2 regions of the Streptomyces sp. NBC_00669 genome follow, and region 2 is predicted to be linked to the other one. Evidence: riboswitches for the same ligand, from Rfam matches in the RefSeq annotation. Region 2 holds a riboswitch; the other holds the start of a gene.
What was found. Region 2 has a riboswitch for S-adenosylmethionine ahead of thrC (threonine synthase). Riboswitches for the same ligand answer to the same signal wherever they lie in the genome.

Region 1: linked by a shared signal. The riboswitch ahead of OG896_RS32820 (putative leader peptide) and the one ahead of thrC (threonine synthase) in region 2 are both predicted to bind S-adenosylmethionine.

Annotation. Positions count from the first base shown of each region.
Region 1 covers NZ_CP109018.1:7,765,251-7,768,632, forward strand. The annotation lists gene OG896_RS32810 (amino acid ABC transporter permease) at 1-1,021, opposite strand, end outside; gene OG896_RS32815 (hypothetical protein) at 1,486-1,614, opposite strand; SAM riboswitch class IV at 1,835-1,950, shown strand; gene OG896_RS32820 (putative leader peptide) at 1,989-2,144, shown strand; gene OG896_RS32825 (LLM class flavin-dependent oxidoreductase) at 2,474-3,382, shown strand, end outside.
Region 2 covers NZ_CP109018.1:5,456,615-5,459,996, reverse strand. The annotation lists gene thrC (threonine synthase) at 1-781, opposite strand, end outside; SAM riboswitch class I at 800-931, opposite strand; gene OG896_RS22875 (glucosyl-3-phosphoglycerate synthase) at 1,116-2,081, shown strand; gene OG896_RS22870 (alpha,alpha-trehalose-phosphate synthase (UDP-forming)) at 2,153-3,382, shown strand, end outside.

The DNA of each region.
Region 1 (3,382 bases), 2.3 Mb from region 2:
ACTTGGCCGGGCCGAACAGCGGGATGTTGGCGCGGGCCACCTGCCAGAAGCCGCGCGGCGGCCTGCCGCCGGACCGGTTGTTGCCGCGGGCGTAGTGGCGCTCGACGTAGAACTGCCCGATCGACAGCAGCGTGGTCAGGATGATGTACCAGATGGTGGCGACCAGCAGCAGCGGCATGATCAGGAAGTTCTGGTTGTAGATCAACTGGCTGGAGTAGAGCAGGTCCTGTACGGCGATGACGCTGACGATCGAGGTCGCCTTGAGCATGCCGATCAGCAGGTTGCCGGAGGCCGGGATGATCGCGGGCATGGCCTGCGGCAGCACGATCCGGCGGAAGATCCGTCCCTCGCCCAGCCCCAACGCCCGTGCGGCCTCGCGCTGTCCGGGGTCGACCGACAGGATGCCGCCCCTGACGATCTCCGCGGAGAGCGCGGCCACGTCGAGGGTGAGCCCGACGTACGCGGCCAGGATGCCGCTGAACAGGTGCGCGGTCTTCACGTCCGCGAACTCCGGTCCGAACGGCACCCCCACCGACAACCGCGGGTAGAGCGAGGCCAGTTCGTACCAGAAGAGCAGTTGCACCAGCGGCGGGACCGAGCGCACCAGCCAGACGTAGCCGAAACTCAGGGTGCGCAGCACCGGGTTGCGCGACAGCCGCATCGCGGCGACGCCGACGCCGAGCAGGTAGCCGCTGGCCATCACCGCGCCGGTGAGCCACAAGGTGAGTTCGAGCCCGTGCAGGATCGAGCCGCTCAGGAAGTAGTGGCCGACCACGTGCCATTGGAAGCGGGGGTTGGTCACCAGGGTGTGCACGAGCATCGCGAACAGGACGAGCAGCACGGCCGCGGAGATCCACTGCCCCGGGCGGCGCAGCGGCACCAGCCGTGCGGCGAGCAACTCCCGGTCGTCCGGGCGGGTGTCCAGGGGCCGGGGCCCAAGTGCCCGAGCGGAACTGTCGGTTACGGGCGGGGGATGATCGGGCGCGGCCGTGGCCGGACCTGAGGTGTCGTGCTGGGGCATCGTCGGTGTTCCCGTCTCGTCGGGGACCGCGGCGACGGCGCGTGCGGACGCGACGGCCCCGCGCGGGGGCCGGTCTGCCGCAGCGGGCCACCGGGAGGGAGGGGAGGAAGTCGGCTGAAGTCGAGGGAAGTCGGGGAAAGTCAGGGAAAGTCGGGAAGGAACTCGGGGAAGGCGCCCGCCGCGAAGGAAGACGGCGCACGCGGTCCGACCGCGCGTCGATCACGGACGCCACGTCATCCGCGGTGCAGTGGAAGGGAGTTCGGGGTGGGGCGGGCAGGGCCGTACGTCGGCCGGGCCGACCCGGATGCGGGGGAGGGGCGCCGTACGCGGACGGACGGCGGTTCCGCGGGTCCCGCGGGTCCACGCTCAGGCGGGCGGCGTTGCCTCGCCCCAGCGATCAGCGGATGTCAGCCGGCAGCTTTCAACCAGCGTTCGGACAGCGGTTTTCCCAGTGCCGGCAGCGGTCAGCGGACCGCGAGCGTTCCCGGACACAGCGCGCTGCAGACCCGGAGCAGATCGACGTGCCGCCGGACCACCCGGGTCTGGGCGAAGCCGCGGGGGCAGAGCGCGAGGTCGCGTCGATGTGCGTCCATGCCCGTCCCCTCGCTCTCGCGGTGCCGCCGGCGTCGGGTGTCCCGGCCGGTCGTGTCGGTCGCATCGGGCCTGTTGACAGCACCCGTGTCCACAGCACGTTAACCGCAGGGCGGCGGTCAGACAATCCCCCTCGGTGCCGCACGCCGTCCGGAGCGACGGAGGTCACTCCCGCCGGGAGGGGATTGTGTTCGACCGCGCGACGGAGTTACCGTGCTTGCAGGTCATGAGCGTCAGCAACCAAGGCCCTGGCCGGCTGACCGGCAACCCTCCTGTCGCGGTGGGGTGCTCCAGGTGACGACCCGGCGGAGCCGAAGACGGCTCGGCAAGCGCGAGCTCGAACAGGCGTGAGCCGATCGAGGTGGGAGGTGGCGAAGTGCGCGGCAGCAGCGAGCAGTTGATGTCCGGCAACGCCCCCGTCACCGCCTCCGGCATCGTCACGTACTCACGGCGCCACATCGACCTGCAACGTGTCGCCGGCGCCCTGTGTCCGGGCGCGTCGACGGTCCGGCCGCCGCGTCAGGCCGGCTGACCCTTCCGCACCCCGCGCTCCGCGCGCACCCCTCCCTTCCGCCGACCCACCCGGGGACCCCGTTCCCGGCGCGGGCCCCGTCCGGTACCCGTTCGGCCTGCCCTCGTCGTACGCGGCACGCAGCACGCCGCGCATGCCGTGCCCGCCGCACCCCGCACTCCGCACGCCCCGCACGGTCCCGTCGGCCCCGCGCATCACGTACTCCGTCCAGTGCCGTACGGCGTACACCCCCGTCGTACGCCCACGCCGTACGCCCCGCCCACCTCACGCCCCGACCTCCACGTCCCGGCCACGCGCCCGCGGCCGTCCGAGCAGGAAGCGGTACGTCCATGTCCCGATCCACCACCCCCCTCCACCTGGCCGTCGCCCTCGACGGCGCCGGCTGGCACCCCGCGGCCTGGCGGGAGCCCGAGGCCCGGCCCGCCGACCTGTTCACCGCGTCGTACTGGGCCGACCTGGCCGCCGAGGCCGAACGCGGCCTGCTGGACCTGGTCACCATCGAGGACTCGCTCGGCCTGCAGTCCACCCTGCTCACCGGCCCCGACGAGCGCACCGACCAGGTGCGCGGCCGGCTGGACGCCGTACTGACCGCGGCCCGGATCGCGCCGCTGACCCGGCACATCGGCCTGCTGCCGGTCGCGGTGGTCACCCACACTGAGCCGTTCCACCTGTCGAAGGCCGTCGCCACCCTCGACTACGTCAGCGGCGGCCGGGCCGGAGTGCAGGTGCGGGTCTCCGCCCGGGCGGACGAGGCCGCGCACTTCGGCCGGCGCAGCCTGCCGCGGCTGCCGGTCACCGAACTGGACTCGCCCGCCGGACGCGCGCTGCTGGCGGAACTCTTCGGCGAGGCCGCCGACTACGTCGAGGTGGTGCGCCGGCTGTGGGACAGCTGGGAGGACGACGCGGAGATCCGCGACGTGGCCACCGGCCGCTTCATCGACCGCGACAAGCTGCACTACATCGACTTCGAGGGCCCGCACTTCAGCGTCAAGGGCCCCTCCATCACGCCGCGCCCGCCGCAGGGCCAGCCGGTGGTGGCCGCGCTCGCGCACCGCACCGAGCCGTTCCGGCTGGTCGCCGGATCGGCCGACCTCGGCTTCACCACCCCGCACGACACCGGCCAGGCGACGGCGATCGTCACCGAGATCCGCGAGGCGCAGGAGCGGGCCGGCCGGGCCGGCGAGACCGTTCACGTCTTCGCGGACCTGGTGGTCCTGCTCGACGAGGAACCCGGCCGC
Region 2 (3,382 bases):
GCCAGCCGAGCTGCTCGGCGATCTCGTAGGCGAGCGTCTTGGAGCCCTCGCCGTAGTACGGCCGCAGGTTGACGTTGACGAAGCCCCAGCCCTCGCCGATCGGGTCGCCGATCAGCTCGGAGCAGAAGCGGTTCACGTCGTCGTAGGAGCCCTCGATGCCGACCAGTTCGCCGCCGTAGACCGCGGCCATCACGACCTTGCCGGCCTCCAGGTCGTGCGGGATGAACACGCAGGAGCGGAAGCCCGCCCGGGCGGCCGCGGCGCCGACCGCGCCGGCCAGGTTGCCGGTGGAGGAGCAGGACAGCGTGGTGAGGCCGAAGGTGCGGGCGGCCTCCAGCGCGATCGCGACCACCCGGTCCTTGAAGGAGTGGGTGGGGTTGCCGGAGTCGTCCTTGACGTGCAGGCCGCCGGTGATGCCCAGTTCTCGGGCGAGGTTGTCGGCCTTGACGAGCTTGGTCCAGCCGGGGTTGAGGTTCGGCTTGGTAGCGACGTCGACCGGCACCGGCAGCAGCGGGGCGTACCGCCAGATGTTGGTCGGCCCGGCCTCGATCCGCGCGCGCAGCGCCTCGGGGTCGCCGGTCGGCAGGTCGTAGGCCACTTCGAGCGGCCCGAAACACTCCAGGCAGGCGAAGACCGGGCTCAGCGGGTAGCGGGTGCCGCACTCCCGGCAGGACAGCGCGGCGGCCGGTCCGAACGGTGCGGGTGCTCCGGCGTCCTGGGCACCCTGGGCGCCGAGGGCGGAGTCGGTGGTGGTGGTACTTGCGACGGTTTGCGCAGCCATGACAGGCGAGGCCCTTTCTCCTCATCTTCCTCGCACGCGGGCGCGTCACGAGACGGAATTGGCACCTTCCCCACCGTGCTTGACCTCGCGGTCGGCGGGAGGGTTGCCGGGGCTTCTACGGGCCGTTCCCTCTGCCCCTCTGGATGAGCGGTATGGCGACCGGGCGGTACGGACCGCACCCGTCGCGTTTGTCACGCGCCACGCCCCCGGCATGCGGTGGCGTCACGCGTTGTTCAAGACTGTAACCGACACGGGCGGCGGTTGAGATAGTCGTCCGCACCGCGAGATGGATCACACGCCGGGCATCAGGGCGTGTCCGAGGGAGAGGACTCACGTGCTCGACGAGGTGGAGCACTGGCTGCGCGGGAGGTCGTGGTCGGCCGCCGACCGGCCGCTTGACCTGCTGCTCGCCGCCAAACGCGCGGCCGGCAGCCAGGGCACGGTCAGCGTGGTGCTGCCGGCGCTGGACGAGGAGGCCACCGTCGGTGCCATCGTGGCCGCGATCCGCCGGGACCTGATGTCCGCGCAAGTGCCGCTGGTGGACGAGCTGGTCGTCGTCGACTCCGGCTCGACCGACCGTACGGCCGAGGTCGCCGCCGCGGCGGGCGCCCGCGTGGTCGACCGGGACGCGATCCTGCCGCGGCTGCCGGCCGTGCCCGGCAAGGGCGAGGTGCTGTGGCGGTCGCTGCTGGTGACCAGCGGCGAGATCGTCTGCTTCGTCGACGCGGACCTGCGCGGGTTCGACGCCCGCTTCGTCTCCGGGATCGTCGGGCCGCTGCTCACCGAGCCCGCCGTGCAGCTGGTCAAGGCGATGTACGACCGCCCGCTGGAGACCGGCGGGACCGTGGTGCCCGCGGGCGGCGGCCGCGTCACCGAACTCGTCGCCCGCCCCCTGCTCAACCTGCACTGGCCGCAGCTGGCCGGCTTCGTCCAGCCGCTCGGCGGGGAGTACGCGGCCCGCCGCTCGCTGCTCGAACGGCTCCCGTTCCCGGTCGGGTACGGCGTCGAACTCGGCATGCTCATCGATGCGTTGGGCCTGGTCGGGCTGGACGCGCTCGGGCAGGTCGACGTCGGGGTGCGCCATCACCGGCACCAGGACGGCCAGGCGCTCGGGCGGATGGCGGCGGCGATCTACCGGACCGCGCAGGTCCGGCTCGCCCGGGGGCAACTGGTACGGCCGCGGCTCACGCAGTTCGGCCGCTCCGGCGCCGCCTTCGTCCCCAGCACCCACCCGGTCGACACGGAGGAGCGGCCCCCCATGAGCGTCCTGCCGGAATACCTCGCCCGCCGGGCGGCGTAGCGCGGCGTCGCGACGGGCGAAGGGCACCGAATACACGTTTGAGCTGCACGGTAAATGGCTAGGCTCGCGGCATGGAGGGATCTTCGCAGGGTGCCCGGATTCTGGTCGCGTCGAACCGCGGCCCGGTGTCGTACACCGTGGCACCCGACGGCACCCTGGGGAGCCGTCGCGGTGGTGGCGGCGTCGTCTCGGGGCTGAGCGCGATCGGCCCGGACGCGGGCGCCGTGTGGGTGTGCGCGGCGCTCTCGGAGGGTGACCGGGAGGCGGTGCGGCGCGGCGTCGCCGAGCCCGGGGTGCGGATGATCGCGGTGCCGCCGGAGGTGTTCCACTCGGCGTACAACGACATCGCGAACTCGGTGCTGTGGTTCGTGCACCACCTGCTCTACCAGACCCCGTTCGAGCCGGTCTTCGACGAGGAGTTCCGCGGCCAGTGGGCCGCCTACGAGGCGTACAACGAGGCGTTCGCCGACGCGCTCGCCCAGGAGGCCGCCGAGGGCGCCGCCGTCCTCGTGCAGGACTACCACCTCGCGCTGGTGCCCGCGCTGCTCCGCGAGCGCCGCCCCGACCTGCGGATCGGCCACTTCTCGCACACGCCGTGGGCCCCGCCGGACTACTTCCGCCTGCTGCCCGACGACGTGGCCGCGCGCCTGCTCGAAGGCATCCTCGGTGCCAACCGGGCCGCGTTCCTCACCCGCCGCTGGGCCGCTGCGTTCGCCGCGTGCTGCGCCGACGTGCTGGGCGCCGAGGTGTCCGCCGACGGCGACGCGGTCACGTACCGCGGCCGGACCACCCGGCTGGGCGTGCACGGACTGGGCGCCGACGGGGAGTTCCTGCGCGAGCGCTCGCAGCGGCCCGACGTCGGCGAGCGGATGGCGGCGCTGCGCGCGGAGGCCGGGCCGGGGCGGCGGCTGATCGTCCGGGTGGACCGCACCGAGCTGTCGAAGAACATCGTGCGCGGCCTGCACGCCTACCGGCAGCTCCTCACCGAGCACCCGGGTTGGCGCGAGCGCGTGGTGCACGTCGCCTTCGCCTACCCGTCGCGGCAGGACCTGGCGATCTACCGGGAGTACACCGCGGAGGTCTCCCGGGTGGCCACCGCGATCAACGACGACTTCGGCACCGACGGGTGGACGCCGGTCATCCTCAAGGTCGACGACGACTTCGCCCGCTCGCTCGCGGCCTACCGCCTCGCCGACGTGGCGCTCGTCAACCCGATCCGCGACGGCATGAACCTCGTCGCCAAGGAGGTCCCGGTCGTCTCCGACCAGGGGGTCGCGCTCGTGCTGTCCCGCGAGGCGGGC